2 regions of the Gracilimonas halophila genome follow, and region 2 is predicted to be linked to the other one. Evidence: riboswitches for the same ligand, from Rfam matches in the RefSeq annotation. Region 2 holds a riboswitch; the other holds the start of a gene.
The links. A riboswitch is a leader RNA that binds a small molecule or an ion and turns the genes downstream of it on or off. The one in region 2 is predicted to bind S-adenosylmethionine.

Region 1 (6,194 bases), 820 kb from region 2:
TTACTGAACAACAATTCCTTTTTGTTCGGTTTTGGAGCAGCGGGAGGTTATCACCGGCCAATGTTATTGACTGAAACGAATAATGATTTTCAAATAACCGACTACCTTTTCTCCACAGGATTTGGGTTGAGTTACCAGACCCGCATCGGAAGATTGAAGTTTACCTATGCCATTTCACCGGAAGAATCGATAGGGAATGGAAAAGTGCATTTTGGTATCAGGACGGAGCTTTGATCTGATTTTTATCAAACCGCATCAATTTCCTTGTCCAGACACCGCTCTAAAAACCGATGAAGATTCGTCATCTGTTTCTGTCCCAGTTTTTGCCCAAAATAAGCTACTGCGTAAAGAGTGAAAAACACGATCACTAAAATTGGCAACAACCAAATGAATCCGGCAGATTTTCCTAATGACCAGTAAGAAAGTCCGATCATGGAGAGGGTCATTATGGAAAACCCGATGGTTGCATAGAAAAACACGAACATGGTCCACACGGAAGGTTTAGGGCCATATAATCCTCTAATTTCAGACCCTTCATCAGTCTCTTCAAGTGTAATAGTAAGCTGTGGTGACCAGAAATGCTGTTCCTCTTCAGGGGGACAAATAGTAGCGAACCCTTTAGTGGATTGCCCGTCACAAAGACGGTTTTGAGAACGAAGCTCCTGCCGGATCCTTTGATTGATCTCATCTGCAGTAAGTGGTGTTTCCACAAAGATGCGGGGGCGAATACGTTTGAATTCAATATGATCTTCCATGAAGGCAGGAGTCTTACTCTTTGTTATATCTGAATTTCTTCTGAATAATTGATTTATACAACCTTGTTTTGGAACACTCTCAATTCAGGTCTGGAATCTTAAATTTCCGGGCATTACTTCAAGAAACGTCAATGAAATTTTGAAGCTTAGGTTTCTGATACTTTCAAATGATTTTTTTTTATCCATGATAATAGGTTGCTCAGCGACTAAGAGACCGTTATATTCAAAGAAATTATTTATTGAATGCTTATAAAGAAAGACCGAGGGATGGGCCCGATGACGTCTTGGCAACCACTTCTGAAAAGGGGCAGGTGCCAAATCCCACAGCACACATAGAACTTTATGTATGCTGAAAGATAAGCGAGCTAATCACTCTCCGCTCTTTCTGTATAAGCCAATCTAAGATGAAAGAGTGAATATTAAACAAGCTTTACAAGACCGAATCCTGATCCTTGATGGAGCCATGGGTACGATGATACAGCGTTATAAGCTGGAAGAAAATGACTTCAGAGGCGAACAGTTCAAAGATCATCCTGATGACCTTCAAGGGAACAACGATTTACTTAGCCTGACTCGCCCGGATATCATTCAGTCCATTCATGAGGAATATCTGGAAGCCGGAGCTGATATTGTCGAGACGAACACATTCAGTGGAACATCCATCGCCCAGGCTGATTATGACCTGGAACATATTGTGTATGAGCTGAATCGAAAATCGGCAGAGATCGCTAAAAAAGCGACGAATAAATTCAACCAACAAAATCCGGCTAAGCCAAGGTTTGTCGCCGGCTCGATGGGACCAACGAACAAAACAGCTTCCATTTCCCCGGAAGTCACGGATCCCGGTTATCGGGCTGTAACCTTTGATGAGCTTGCTGAGGCGTATAAAGAGCAGGCAAGAGGCTTAATGGATGGAGGGGCGGATGTGCTGCTGGTAGAAACCATATTTGATACGCTTAATGCCAAAGCTGCATTATTTGCCATTCAGAATTTGTTTGAGGAACGGAGAGAGGAAATCCCAATTATGGTTTCCGGAACCATTACAGATGCTTCGGGGAGAACGCTTTCAGGTCAAACTGTAGAAGCTTTTTTGATCTCAGTTTCCCATGCGCCCATTCTCAGCGTAGGATTCAATTGTGCTCTTGGAGCCAAGCAGCTTAAGCCCTACCTGCAAAATCTATCTGACAGATCACCTTTCTTCATCAGCGCCTACCCGAATGCAGGATTGCCGAATGAATTTGGAGAATATGATGAAGGTCCGGATGAAATGGGAAATCAAGTGGAAGAATATCTTGAAGATAAATTGGTGAATATTCTCGGCGGCTGTTGCGGTACAACTCCAGCACACATTACTAAAATGGCCCAACTGGCCCGGAGTTACGAACCAAGAAGTATAAACCGCAAAGGGGCAAAGGGAGTTTTGATATGATTCTGAGAAAACAATCAGTCAAAAATACCCCCGACCTCTATCTGACGATGAGTTGGAATTCTAAAATTTTGGTAGCAAGAACAGTATGAAGTCATTACCTCTGACACTTAGCGGACTTGAACCCCTTATCATCACGGAAGACTCTAACTTTGTGAATGTAGGAGAGCGGACCAACGTCACCGGCTCAAGGAAGTTCTTGAATACCATCAAGAATAAAGATTATGATCAGGCTCTTAAAATTGCGCTCGATCAGGTGCGGGGCGGAGCACAGATCCTGGATGTAAACATGGATGAAGGTATGCTGGACAGTGCGGCTGAAATGACCCACTTTCTGCATCTGATAGCTTCTGAACCTGATATCGCCAAAATTCCTATTATGGTAGATTCCTCGAAGTGGGAAGTTATTCTCGCAGGATTGAAATGCTTGCAAGGAAAAGGCGTAGTGAACTCAATCAGTCTGAAGGATGGGGAAGAGGAGTTTCTGCGACGAGCAAAGATCGTTCGACGCTTTGGCGCGGCCGTTATTTGTATGGCATTTGATGAGGAGGGGCAAGCCGATACGCTTCCACGTCGAAAAGAGATATGTGGTCGGGCCTATAAACTGCTAACCAAAGAAGTTGGATTTCATCCATCAGATATCATTCTGGATCCCAATATCTTTCCGGTGGCAACCGGAATGGAGGAACACAGGCTGAATGCGATGGATTTCTTTCTTGCTGCCAAGTGGATTCGGGAGAACCTACCGGGGGCACACGTTATTGGAGGTGTTAGTAATGTGTCATTTTCCTTTCGCGGTAATAATCGTGTACGTGAAGCCATTCATTCTGCATTCCTTTATCATGCTATAGAGCACGGAATGGATATGGGAATTGTGAACCCTACCCAGCTTGAGGTGTATGATGATATCCCGGAAGACCTTCTTGAAAGAGTAGAAGATGTGCTTTTTGATAGAAAGAATGATGCCACAGAACGACTTATGGAAATTGCAGAGGAGTTTAAAAATGAGGGATCCTCCGTTAAAGCTAAAAAAGACGATGAGTGGCGTAAAAAGACAGTGGAAGACCGGATCAGTCACTCGCTGGTAAAGGGGATCAATGAATACATTGAAGAAGATGCAGAAGAGGCCCGGGTTAAGTATGAAAGTCCTCTGCAGGTGATCGAAGGACCGCTTATGGATGGCATGAATGTAGTCGGAGATCTCTTCGGCTCAGGTAAAATGTTTCTTCCACAGGTCGTGAAAAGTGCCCGCGTAATGAAACAAGCTGTAGCCTATCTAACGCCATACCTTGAAAAGGAGAAAGCTGAGAATAAAGACACAAGTGAGCGCCCTAAAGTACTATTAGCTACTGTAAAAGGTGATGTGCACGACATTGGAAAAAATATTGTGAGCGTAGTCCTGGCCTGTAATAATTATGATGTGGTTGATCTTGGGGTTATGGTTCCGGCCGACAAGATCCTGGATGAAGCCGAAAGACATAAAGTGGATGCCATTGGCTTAAGCGGACTTATCACACCTTCTCTGGATGAAATGATCCACGTAGCCCGGGAGATGAAAAAAAGGAATATGGATCTTCCGCTTATGATCGGCGGAGCAACAACCTCACGCCTGCACACTGCAGTGAAGATCGATCCTGAATATGAAGGATCGATAATTCATGTATTGGATGCCTCAAGAGCGGTATCTATTGCTGGCGATGTGATCAGTAAGGAGCGGAAAGAAGGCGTTAAGAGCAGTATGAAAAAAGAGTATGCTGAACTGCGGAAGCAGCATGAAGAGCGTCAAAATAAGAAGCCACTTTTGAGTATTGAAGAAGCCAGGAATAACAAAACAGAGATAGACTGGGAAGGTTATCATCCCCCTAAACCTACTTTTTTGGGAACCAGAACATTTGAAGACTATCCCATTTCAGAGTTGAGAAATTATATTGACTGGCCTCCCTTTTTCCGAACCTGGATGCTTACCGGGAAATATCCTGATATCCTGAAGGATGAAGCCGTAGGAGATCAGGCACAGTCTCTTTTTGATGATGCGAATACATTACTGGATGAAATTGTTGAGCAGAAATTATTACAATCAAAAGGGGTTATAGGGTTTTACCCCACAGTTAGTTACGGCGATGATATAATTATATATAAAGATCATGATCTATCTGAGGAGCTGACTGAATTTCATTTTCTCAGGCAGCAAACCAAGAAGAGGGCCGGACAGCCAAATTCAAGTCTTTCAGACTACATAGCTCCCCAAGAAGCCGGAATAACGGATTATGTTGGTTTTTTTGCGGTAACGGCCGGAATTGGTATTGAAGACATCATTAGCAAATACAAGAAAGCCAATGATGATTATATGGTGATTTTGACAAAAGCCGTAGCTGATCGACTTGCTGAAGCATTTGCGGAACGCATGCATGAACGGGTCCGAAAAGAATTTTGGGGGTACTCCGAAGAAGAGGATCTCAAAAATGAGGATCTGATAGCTGAGAAATATTCCGGGATCAGACCGGCTCCGGGTTACCCAGCCTGCCCCGATCATACTGAGAAACGGTTATTGTTCGATCTGTTGGAGGTGGAAAAGAACGCGGAGATCGAGCTCACGGAATCCTTTGCTATGTACCCGGCTTCATCGGTAAGTGGAATTTATTTCTCACATCCACAATCAAAATATTTTCGGGTGGGAAATATCGGAGAAGACCAGGTTTCAGAGTATGCACTACGAAAATCATGTACCAAAGAGGAAGTTGAGAAATGGCTTTCTCCTAATTTAGACTATGATCCAGAGAAAAAATGAAAGTAACTGAACACATCAAGAAAGCCAATGGTAACACACTGTTTTCATTCGAGGTTCTGCCTCCGTTAAAAGGACAGAATATTCGATCTTTGTTTGATCATATGGATCCCCTGATGGAATTCAATCCACCTTTTGTGGATGTAACCTATCACCGTGAAGAGTTTGTATATAAAAAGCGGGAGAATGGATTACTTGAGCGAAAAACGGTACGTAAACGACCGGGTACCGTAGGTATCTGTGCAGCCATTCAAAATCATTATCAGGTGGATGCGGTTCCGCATATTATTTGTGGTGGGTTTTCGAAGGAGGATACAGAGAATGCTCTTATAGATCTGAATTTTCTGGGAATAGATAATGTGCTTTTGATACAGGGAGATACAAGAAAACCGGAACGGGAATTTGTAGCTGAACCGGACGGACATGCCCATGCTTCAGATTTAATTGAGCAGGTAGTAGAGCTTAATAATGGGATTTATCTTGATGAAGAGCTGGAAAATGCGAAACCCTCAGATTTCTGTATTGGTGTGGCCGGATATCCAGAGAAACACTTTGCTGCTCCTAATATGGAGACAGATCTTAAGTATCTGAAATTAAAGCAGGAAAAAGGCGGTGATTACATTGTTACTCAAATGTTCTTTGATAATCAGTCGTATTTTAATTTTGTTGAAAAATGCAGGGAATCTGGAATTACAATACCTATTATTCCGGGCTTAAAACCCATTACATCCAGTAAGCAATTGACGATATTACCCCAGCTTTTTCATGTGGATCTGCCTATGGAGTTATCAAAAGCTGTGGAAGCCTGCAAAAACAGGGAGGAGGTTATACAGGTAGGTATTGAATGGACCATTCAGCAGTCCAAAGAGCTAATGGAATATGGTGTCCCGAGTTTGCACTACTATTCAATGGGGAAATCGGCTTCAGTGTATGAAGTTGCTAAAGCCTTGTTCTAGCTCAGATCCAATTTTGATCTTCAACCTGAACGGTTCTTTCACTCTGTATTGAGCCGGTATGGGCAGTGCTTTTGGGCTCCACTAACAATACCCAGCATTCTGGCTCAGCTATCGGAAGGTGTTCAACTCCTGCCGGAACCACATACACTTCTCCTTCAGAAAGAAGGATATCGTCCCTGTCTTTAAATTTCAGATGAAGCTGCCCTTTAACGATATAGAAAAGTTCGTCTTCGTTCTCATGATCATGCCAGATAAATTCACCTTTAAGTTTG
Region 2 (6,194 bases):
GATCAAAGACGAACACCCTGGTACTATCCTTCTTTTCCGGGTCGGGGATTTTTATGAGACCTTTGCCGATGATGCCCAGCTTATCAGCAAGGAACTGGGGATCACACTCACCAAGCGAAACAACGGAGGAGATCAAACTCCCCTTGCAGGATTTCCTTATCATGCATTAGATAATTACCTCCCGAAACTGGTAAAAAAAGGATATAAAGTTGCGGTTTGTGACCAAACTGAAGATCCGGAAGAAGCCAAAAAAGCAGGCCGAAAAATTGTTAATCGTGAGGTTACTGAGATAACAACTCCCGGAGTTACTATGTCGGAAAAACTGCTTGATCATAAACGAAACAACTACATCGCATCCCTCCACTGGGATGGTGATACCATTGGCGTTGCATTCTCTGATATTTCCACCGGTGAATTTGCACTGAGTCATATTCGTGAAGAGAACCTGGACAGTATGCTTGCTGCTATTCAGCCTTCAGAAATTCTGGTTCAGCAAAAGAAGAAAAATAAACTGGATGAGAGCCTAACCCACCATAACATCACCTATATCGAAGATTGGGTATATGAAGGAGATTACGGATATAAACTTCTTACAGATCATTTTGAAACCCATTCCCTGAAAGGGTTCGGTGTTGAAAACCTTAAGGTCGCTCATGTAGCAGCCGGTTCGCTGATGCATTATATGCAAGAAACACAAAAAGCATATCTGCGTCATTTGAGAAGATTGTATGCTTATGAAAGCAACGAATTCATGAGCCTGGATGCCGCCACTAAAAGAAACCTGGAGTTAGCGACCAGCATCCAAGAAGGTGGTACTGAAGGAACACTCATCTCAATTTTAGATGATACCTGCACGGCAATGGGCGGACGATTGCTTCGCCGGTGGATCATGCGTCCGCTTAAGCGACTCAAACCCATCCAGCAACGATTGGATGCGGTCGACAAATTGTTCAATTCTAACGATATCAGGAAATCACTTCGGGAAGAACTGGAACAGATCGGGGATATGGAGCGCCTTATATCGCGTATTTGTATGGGACGAACCAATGCCCGGGATGTGGTTCAACTTAAACTATCCCTTGCTCAGATCCCAAGACTCAAAAGCCAGATCTCTACCATTGAGGATCCACTTCTACAGGATATCCTTGGGAGATTAAAGTTGCTTATCGAAGTGCAGGAACGAATTGGAGCTGCTCTTAAAGAAGATCCCCCTGCCAGTGTCCGGGATGGCGGCATGATCGAAGAAGGCTTTAACAAGGAACTTGATGAGCTTAGGGATGTAGCAAAAAATGGAAAAAAGTACATTGCTCAGATCAAAGATGAACTAGCCAAGAAACATAATATCTCATCACTTAAGATAGGCTATAATAAAGTGTTTGGCTACTATATTGAAGTTACCAACACCCATAAAGATAAGGTTCCGGATAGCTTCATACGTAAACAAACCTTGGTAAACTCTGAGCGTTACATCACTCCGGAGTTAAAGGAAGTAGAAGAAAAAGTACTATCGGCTGAGGAACGCAGTAAAACGCTGGAATATGAATTATTCGAAGAACTTCGCCTGTATGTTGCTGAGTTCGCTGATGACGTCCAGCAGGTTGCCCAGGCTATTGGGGAACTTGACGTTTTACAGGGTTTTGCCGAAGTCGCCTTCCGGAATAATTACGCCAAGCCTCAAGTGGGCGATCACGAAGAAATTGACATTGAAAAAGGACGCCATCCTGTAGTTGAAAAGTCTCTTCCTATGGGTGAACCTTTCATTCCTAACGACATTAAACTTGATAATGAAAACCAACAGATTCTGATTATTACAGGGCCTAATATGGCCGGTAAAAGTATCATTTTACGCCAGACCGGACTGATCGTTTTGCTTGCTCAGGTCGGGAGTTTTGTACCGGCAAAGTCGGCTACTATTGGAATGGTTGATAAGATATTTACCCGTGTTGGTGCATCGGATAACCTGGCTGCAGGCGAAAGTACTTTCTTGGTTGAGATGAACGAGGCAGCCAACATTCTCAACAATGCCACCCCGCGATCGCTTATTCTATTGGATGAAGTTGGGCGCGGAACTTCTACATTTGATGGATTAAGTATTGCCTGGTCACTGGCAGAATATCTGCATAACCATGCTCCTGTTGCTGCAAAGACCTTATTTGCCACCCATTACCATGAGCTGAACGAGTTAGAGCAAATGTATGACCGTACCAGGAATTTCAACGTACAGGTAAAAGAACATGATGGAAAAGTGGTCTTTCTCAGAAAACTGGTTCGGGGTGGAGCTGACCACAGCTACGGAATTCAGGTTGCCGATATGGCGGGATTACCACAAGTTGTAATTGAACGTGCCAAGGAAATTCTCAAAAACCTTGAAAGCCACAGCCTCGATATCACCAACAAAAACGGTAGTATAGAGAAGGAAGCATCATCCAAAAAAGAAGCTTCGAAGAATCTTTCGGATAAAGTGGAAAAACAACCGGAGACTTCACAAATGACTATGTTCCAGACACATGTAGATCCCCGGATCGAAACCGTTCTGAATAAGCTGGAAGCTACCGATCCGAATCGAATGACTCCGATCGAGGCTCTGATGATGATCACGGAACTGAAGAAGTTAGTGGATTAGAGTAGTGTTAAAATATTGAAACTGTAAATAGTATCTATGTCTGAAACCAAACCACATAAATCCGGATACGTCGCCATCATCGGTAAACCGAATGCTGGGAAATCTACGCTGATGAATTACATTCTCGGCTCCAAGATCTCCATCACCACACACAAAGCCCAGACCACGCGACATCAGATCGTGGGAATCTTTTCAGATAATGACACACAGATCGTTTTCCTGGATACACCGGGCGTCATCTCTCCAAAGTATGAACTGCAAAAAGCCATGATGAAAACAGTGGAACGAGCTCGTTCTGATGCCGACCTTATCCTTTTCATCCACGATCCTACCGATAAACATCCCACCGATGATGTCATAAAATTAATCAGCTCTATTAACAAGCCTGTGTATCTTGTTGTGAATAAAATGGATTTTGCAGATCAGGAAAAAGCTGAACGATCAGCATCTGAAATTCAGGACAAAATGAAGATCCATTCGGTTCATTATGTTTCTGCTACCGCAGGAACAGGAGTTTCCGAATTGATGGAGAAAATTCGATCCGGATTGTTGCCCGGCCCACCCTTCTACCCCAAGGAAGACCTCAGTGAACACCCTGTTCGGTTCTTTGTTTCGGAACTGGTACGTGAGCAGATCTTCCTTCAATTTCACCAAGAAATACCCTACTCATGTACGGTGGAAGTGGTTTCTTATGATGCCGATGTGGACATCGACCGTATTCATGCCGATATCATTGTGAATCAAAAATCTCAGAAAGGCATGCTGATCGGGAAAGGTGGTTCGGCTATTAAAGAATTAGGAATTCAGGCCCGGGAATCCATCGAAGAGTTCATTGGTAAGCAGGTTTATTTGGAACTACACGTGAAAGTAAGAGAGAAATGGAGAGAGAAAGAAGGATGGGTGCGGAATTTGGGCTATGGGAAGTAATTGAATCTAGTGGAGACGCGCTGGTGCTCTGAAGAATCCAGCATAAGTCTTCTGATTCTTTCACTTTTTATCAAAGTAAGATCAATCAAATCAACATTCTTAGAATCTTTTAAAAAATTACTTGCACCATCCAAAATCTCCACGTAGTTTTTAAGCAATGAAATTATTCCGAAAAAATATCACGAACCCCTCTGCAATGATTATGTGTTGCATGTATATGTGTTACGCACAGACATAAGGGCTATGGTATAAATATACGATCTTAGACAAAGCCCTCTTGATTATTACCCAAAAGGGCTTTTTTATTGGAATTTAATTTCAATTGTTCTTTAACATACTGTTGCATTCTCATTACGAAAGGTGGAGGGATCAGGTCCTGTGAAGCCTTGGCAACCGTTTCCCGCATATAAATATTTATGTGCAGGATAAAAGGTGCCACATCCTGTCTGTTACATAAATTTTTATGTGATGGAAAAGATGAGTTCGATAAGACCCGGTTTTTATAAGAAAAGCCTCTTTCGGATTCATCTCTGAAAGAGGCTTTTTTTGTTCGCTCAATTGAAGTTTCGCAGAGGAGGATCATCAGTTCAAATTCAAAACAAGCAATAATAATTACTTATAAAAAACCAATTATCATGAGCAACGAAAAAGAAAACCGAGACTTCAAATTTGAAACCCTGCAATTACACGCAGGACAGGAACCAGATTCCGCAACCGGATCACGGGCAGTTCCCATCTACCAAACCACTTCTTATAACTTCGATAATACGGAGCACGCCGCCAACCTTTTTGCGCTTCGCGAATTTGGAAATATCTATACACGGATCATGAATCCCACCAACGATGTTTTTGAAAAAAGACTGGCTGCCCTTGAAGGTGGAACTGCCGCACTTGCTACCGCATCAGGACAAGCGGCACAATTTTTAGCCATCACCAATCTCGCTGATGCCGGTGATAACATTGTTTCTACTCAAAACCTTTATGGAGGAACCTACAATCAATTCAAAGTTTCCCTTCCCCGTTTAGGCATTGATGTGAAATTTGCAGAAGAGGATACAGTGGAAGCTTTTGAAAAACATATAGACAAAAATACTAAAGCTCTCTATGTGGAATCTATAGGAAACCCACGTGGTAATATTGCCGATTTCGAAGGGCTTTCCGAGCTTGGGAAAAAGCATGGAATTGCCCTTGTGGTAGATAATACTTTTGGAGCAGGAGGCGCATTAGTACAGCCTCTAAAACACGGAGCGAATGTAGTTACAGCCTCTGCTACAAAATGGATCGGTGGGCACGGGACTTCTATTGGTGGGGTGATCGTTGATGGAGGAAATTTCAATTGGGGTAATGGGAAATATCCGGGATTCAGTGAGCCATCCCCTTCCTACCACGGCCTTAATTTCTGGGAAGTATTTGGGGAAGACGGTCCGTTTGGTAACATCGCGTTTGCCATACGGGCACGGGTTGAAGGACTTCGTGACTTTGGACCATCTCAATCGCCGTTCAACAGCTTCCTGCTGCTTCAGGGATTAGAGACTCTTTCCCTGCGGGTTGAACGACACAATGAAAACGCCCTCAAATTGGCTGACTGGCTGAAAGATCATGACGCAATTGAATGGATCAATTTCACCGGACTTCCCGAACATGATTATCACGAACGAGCCAAAAAGTATCTGAAAGAAGATCACTTTGGTTCTGTTTTCACCTTTGGTGTGAAAGGTGGATACGATGCCGCACGTGAGTTCATCGAAAATGTAGAGCTATCGAGTCACCTCGCCAATGTAGGAGATGCTAAGACGCTGGTCATTCATCCGGCATCCACAACACATCAGCAACTCAATGATGCAGAGCAAAAAGCAAGTGGTGTTAAAGGGGATCTGATTAGGGTCTCAGTAGGCATTGAACATATCGATGATATCATCGAGGATTTCGAAAAAGCTTTTGCCAAAATTAAAGTAACAGCATAACTCTGATTAGTACTCCATTGCGGGCGTGGTGGAAATCCATGCCCGCTTTTTATCAAACCAAACATACCTTAGGAGAACCTGCGAGCGTCCAACGGTCCTCGCAGCGTTCGGTATTTAATTTAGAGGCCTATACTCGCAACGCTCGCAGGACCTATCGGACGCTGCGAGGTTGCTTAAAAGTTGACTAATATGAACAAAGACATCAAAATCACAACACTGAATAAAAGCTGGACCACAGAATCCGGACATACTTTTTCCCAGGTAGATATCGCCTGGAAAAGCTGGGGAACTCTCAATGAAAATCGAGACAATGTGGTCCTGATTTGTCATGCCCTTACAGGTCATGCAGCTGCCAATGAATGGTTCAGTGGTTTGTTTGAAGAGGACGGTATTCTAGATCCTGAAAAGCAATTTATCTTGTGCATCAATGTACCGGGAAGTTGTTATGGCTCTACCGGGCCCACCTCCATCAACCCAGAAACAGGAAAAGCATGGCAAGCAGATTTCCCGGAGATCACCATCCGAGATATCGTCACCTTCCAGCAACTACTGTTGGATGAATGGAATATTCGGGGCATTGAACTGGCCCTTGGCGGATCTATGGGAGGAATGATCGCCCTCGAATTTACCCTTATGGATGATCGGGTCAAATCTGCTGCCCTCTTTGTGATGGGGAAATC

Region 1: another riboswitch for S-adenosylmethionine. It lies ahead of ACFSVN_RS06795 (homocysteine S-methyltransferase family protein); the one in region 2 lies ahead of ACFSVN_RS10510 (O-acetylhomoserine aminocarboxypropyltransferase/cysteine synthase family protein).

Annotation. Positions count from the first base shown of each region.
Region 1 covers NZ_JBHULI010000024.1:100,074-106,267, forward strand. Annotated here, with positions in the region: gene ACFSVN_RS06785 (BamA/TamA family outer membrane protein) at 1-234, shown strand, start outside; gene ACFSVN_RS06790 (hypothetical protein) at 246-755, opposite strand; SAM riboswitch class I at 1,000-1,118, shown strand; gene ACFSVN_RS06795 (homocysteine S-methyltransferase family protein) at 1,219-2,184, shown strand; gene metH (methionine synthase) at 2,270-4,969, shown strand; gene ACFSVN_RS06805 (methylenetetrahydrofolate reductase) at 4,966-5,922, shown strand; gene ACFSVN_RS06810 (cupin domain-containing protein) at 5,924-6,194, opposite strand, start outside.
Region 2 covers NZ_JBHULI010000024.1:915,165-921,358, forward strand. Annotated here, with positions in the region: gene mutS (DNA mismatch repair protein MutS) at 1-2,623, shown strand, start outside; gene era (GTPase Era) at 2,660-3,550, shown strand; SAM riboswitch class I at 3,896-4,034, shown strand; gene ACFSVN_RS10510 (O-acetylhomoserine aminocarboxypropyltransferase/cysteine synthase family protein) at 4,186-5,514, shown strand; gene metX (homoserine O-acetyltransferase MetX) at 5,704-6,194, shown strand, end outside.